2 regions of the Citrobacter braakii genome follow, and region 2 is predicted to be linked to the other one. Evidence: predicted binding sites of a transcription regulator. Region 2 holds the regulator's gene; the other holds the start of a gene.
The links. The regulator CRP, encoded in region 2, controls carbon source genes, mostly activating them, when cyclic AMP is high. The targets are predictions, from matches to a motif close to ATGTGANNNNNNTCACAT.
Positions count from the first base shown of each region.

Region 1: the regulator CRP is predicted to act here: its motif matches at 1,107-1,124, upstream of deoC (deoxyribose-phosphate aldolase).

Region 1 covers NZ_CP045771.1:4,843,439-4,845,844, reverse strand. The annotation lists gene GFC06_RS22865 (helix-turn-helix transcriptional regulator) at 149-1,024, opposite strand; gene deoC (deoxyribose-phosphate aldolase) at 1,257-1,958, shown strand; gene GFC06_RS22855 (ribokinase) at 2,031-2,406, shown strand, end outside.
Region 2 covers NZ_CP045771.1:1,368,008-1,370,413, reverse strand. The annotation lists gene GFC06_RS06275 (OsmC family protein) at 1-390, opposite strand, end outside; gene crp (cAMP-activated global transcriptional regulator CRP) at 699-1,331, shown strand; gene GFC06_RS06265 (YccS/YhfK family putative transporter) at 1,383-2,406, shown strand, end outside.

The sequences.
Region 1 (2,406 bases), 1.4 Mb from region 2:
TACGCTCATGTAAACCCCTGCGTAATATTTGATTTTGATATGGAAACAAGGTTACCGAACGAGGTGGTTACCTAAAAGTTGGCAATTATCGCTCCCTTATCGGGGCAGCTCGTTTACGGACCGTAAGTAACGAAGTCTGATGCAAATGTCAGATTGTATGCGTCCCTTCCAACTGCTCCTGCTTGCGAAACGCGCTGGGCGATAACCCAACCGCGCGATGAAAATCCCGCGAGAAGTGCAGCGGATCGTTATATCCCACCTGAACCGCAATTCGGCTGATACTTTCCTGGGTTTCGACCAATAATCGCCGAGCCTGAGACAGCCGGTAATTCTTGAGCCATTTCAATGGGCTCTGGTTAAACGTGGCCTGGAACAAGCGAAACAGCTGTGACTTACTTACCTGACAATAGTGCATAAATTTCTCGATATTCCAGTCATCATTGTAATGGCTGTGAATCTGATACAGCAGCTTGCCCAGCCCGCGATGGGTGATTACCTGCGACTGCGCGGCTTCGTAGCTGCGATTTTCCAGCAGGGTAAATATCAGTTGGCTGCACAGCATATCGCAGTGCGCATCGGCCACCAGGGTGTAGCTGTTCATCAGATCAAAAATATGGTGATAAATTTCAACGATCTTTTCCGGCTGCTCGAACTGGAAAACCGGACGTTGAGGTACGTCCATTATCTGCATGATATTGTTAAGTTTTGAACCCTCTATCCGCAGCCAGAGGATTTCCCACGGAGACTGTTTGTCGGGGTAATGCTCATGCGGCCAGCGCACCGGCAACCAGGCGAGTTGCCCTTCCCGCACCGGATAATGCCGGTCTTCAATGCGAATAAACCCTGCTCCGCGCAGGCAAAACAGCAGCTCATGGCCTACCACCGACTGGCGATGAACGTGGAAATCTGCGGCGGCTTCAATATGCCCGGCGCGTAAGATCCGGTAGTTCATCAGGGTGGAAAACTCGTCGGAACCCCGATACCAGTTGGCGATCGCGCGGGTGTGTTGTTTTTGCTTTGACATAGTTGCCTGGTTTGTTATCTGCCCGTTTCGCCCGCTATGGTGGCATTTTTCGCCGTCCAGTACTCAGTTGATTGTGACTAATTTTTGAGCTTGCTCACATTTCCGTTGACATGGAAATTTCATCCATGTTTGAGAGAATTCTGCCTATCACGCTTAGTCGCCATCCTGCCTACAGTAACGACATATTCACTGCGCACTTAAAGGTTTTTTACTTACCAGACAGGAGCTGTCCATGATTGATTTTAACGATCCGCGCCAGATCGCCAGGGCGATTCAGTACACCAACGTCAACCCGGATTTGACGCGCGAAGGGGTGATTCAACATCTGGAAACCTGCATGCAGTATCAATTTGATGCCGCCATGATTGCACCCTGCTGGGTTTCCCTTGCCAAAGAAATGCTGAAAGGTAGCGGCGTGCGGGTGGCGACCACAGTCAATTTCCCGATGGCCAACGACACCACGGCGATGAAAATAGCGGTGGTACGCGAGCTGGCGAAAGAGGGGGCCGATGAGTTCGACTTCCCGCCAAACCCTGGCTATCTGTTGGGCGGCCAGGAAGATCTCTATTTCAACGAGCTGAAAAGCGTGGTCCATGTGGCCCATGACCTGGGGATGAAAGTCAAAGCCATGCTGGAGTTTGGTTTCATCACCGAAGAGGCGCTGAAAATCAAAGCCACCCGTTATGCCTTTGAAGCCGGTATTGATTGGGTGAAACAGTCCAGCGGCTGGGGCAAGGGCGGTTGCGAAGCGACGGTAGAAGATGTCCGACTTCTCAAAGCCAATATTCAGTTACCGTGCCGGGTAAAAGTATCAGGTAAGGTCAATACCCTGGAAAAAATGAAAGCGATGTTCGAAGCCGGGGCCGAACTGGTCGGCACCAGCTCCGGGCCGGAACTGGTTAAAGGCCTGACCGGGGATATCAACGCCTATTAATGTGTTGCCGCCGCAAGCGTAATTGCGGCGGCGCAGCGTTGTGCCACTTTCAGTCGAAAAGGGGAATTACTAATGAGTATTTTTATCTTTGGCAGTTATGCCAAAGCGCTGGTCATGACGGCAGATCGCATCCCCATGGTGGGCGAAACGTTAATCGGCGACGATTTTCGCCAGACTTGGGGCGGAAAAGGCTCGGATATGGCGGTGCAGGCGGCTCGGCTCGGGGCAAAAGTGGCCTATGCCGGGGTGGTGGGCGATGACACCTTCGGCCATGAATTTGTGACCCTGATGCGCGACGAAGGCGTCAATATCGATGCGTTAACCTTAACCCCAGAATTACCCACCGGAGCGGGCCTTATTATCAAAGATAATCAGGCTCGTAATGTAATTGTGGTGGATATGGGGGCCAATAAACTGTTCAGCCCGGCGCACGTGGATGAGGCAAAGG
Region 2 (2,406 bases):
TTCATAGGAGTGGGTAATGTTCACCGCCTTTTCCAGCATCAGCGCCACGGAGCAATATTTTTCCGCAGAGAGATCGACTGCGCGCGAAACGGACGCATCTTTCAGATCGTTACCCGTTACGATGAAATGCAGGTTGATGTGGGTAAACAGGCGCGGCGCTTCATCACGACGCTCTGAGGTCAGTTTCACTTCGCAGTTGGTCACATCCTGACGACCTTTTTGCAGGATCGAAACCACATCAATTGCGCTGCAACCGCCCGCAGCCATTAATACCATTTCCATCGGGCTCGGCGCTTTATCACCGGAGTTACCGTCCATCAAAATTTGGTGACCAGAGGCGGACTCACCGAGGAAGGTTAACCCCTCAACCCACTTTACACGCGCTTGCATATTTCGTAACTCCAATGTTTCAATTTTCCTGACAGATTACGCGTACATAACAATTCTCGCAACGGAAGGCGACCTGCGTCATGCTGAAGCGAGACACCAGGAGACACACGGCGAAAGCTATGCTAAAACAGTCAGGATGCTACAGTAATACATTGACGTACTGCATGTATGCAGAGGACATCACATTACAGGCTGCAGTTAATTTTTGACAGCCCCTTTCCCAGGTAGCGGGAAGCATATTTTTGCAAACCCAGAGGCAGCGTCGTTTTCTGGCTCTGGAGACAGCTTATAACAGAGGATAACCGCGCATGGTGCTTGGCAAACCGCAAACAGACCCGACTCTCGAATGGTTCTTGTCTCATTGCCATATTCATAAGTACCCATCGAAGAGCACGCTGATTCACCAGGGTGAAAAAGCGGAAACGTTGTATTACATCGTTAAAGGCTCAGTGGCAGTGCTGATCAAAGATGAAGAAGGGAAAGAAATGATCCTTTCTTATCTGAATCAGGGCGATTTTATTGGTGAATTAGGCCTCTTCGAAGAAGGTCAGGAACGTAGCGCTTGGGTACGTGCCAAAACCGCATGTGAAGTCGCTGAAATTTCCTACAAAAAATTTCGCCAATTAATCCAGGTCAACCCGGATATTCTGATGCGCCTGTCTTCACAGATGGCTCGTCGCCTGCAGGTCACGTCTGAAAAAGTCGGCAACCTTGCCTTCCTCGACGTAACGGGTCGTATCGCGCAGACTCTGCTGAATCTGGCGAAACAGCCTGATGCGATGACCCACCCGGACGGCATGCAGATTAAAATCACCCGTCAGGAAATCGGCCAGATCGTTGGCTGCTCCCGTGAGACCGTTGGTCGTATTCTGAAGATGCTGGAAGATCAAAACCTGATCTCCGCACACGGTAAGACCATCGTCGTCTACGGCACCCGTTAACCCCATCGAAGTGGCGCGTTACTCAGTGATGCGCCACTTTTGTTTACACCGATGTGGCGAAGACTGATATACCACCCAGAGATCAACTACGCACTACGGCAGACGCTGGTGCTATGTTTACCTGTGGCTGTTGGTCTGATCATCGGTCAGCTTCATCTGGGACTCCTCTTCTCCCTGGTCCCTGCCTGCTGCAACATTGCTGGTCTTGATACCCCGCATAAGCGCTTTTTCAAACGTTTAGCTATTGGCGCGTCTTTGTTTGCCGGTTGCAGTCTGATCATGCAGTTGCTGCTGGCACAGGCCATACCGCTGCCGCTTATCCTCACCGGACTGACGCTGATTCTTGGCGTAACCGCCGAGCTAAGCCCTCTGCATGCCCGACTGTTACCGGCCTCACTTATCGCCGCGATTTTCACGCTAAGCCTGGTCGGGAACATGCCCGTCTGGGAACCGTTGCTGATCTATGCGCTGGGCACGTTATGGTACGGCCTGTTCAACTGGTTCTGGTTCTGGATGTGGCGCGAGCAGCCGCTCCGTGAATCGCTCAGCTTGTTGTACCGTGAATTAGCCGATTACTGTGAGGCCAAGTACAGCCTGCTGACCCAGCATGCCGATCCGGAAAAAGCGCTACCTCCCCTGCTGGTTCGCCAGCAGAAAGCGGTGGATCTGATTACCCAGTGCTACCAGCAAATGCATATGCTGTCGGCGCATCGCAACAACGATTACAAGCGCCTGCTGCGTGCCTTTCAGGAGGCACTGGACTTGCAGGAGCATATTTCCGTCAGCCTCCACCAGCCGGAAGAGGTGCAAAAGCTGGTCGAACGTAGCCACGCCGAACAGGTGATTCGCTGGAATGCGCGCACCGTCGCCGAACGCCTTCGGGTACTGGCCGATGATATTTTGTATCACCGCTTGCCGACCCGTTTCTCGATGGACAAGCAGATTGGCACGCTGGAGAAAATCGCCAACCAGCATCCGGACAATCCGGTGGGACAATTTTGCTACTGGCACTTCAGCCGTATTGCCCGCGTGCTACGCACCCAGCGACCGCTGTACGCCCGAGATTTAATGGCAG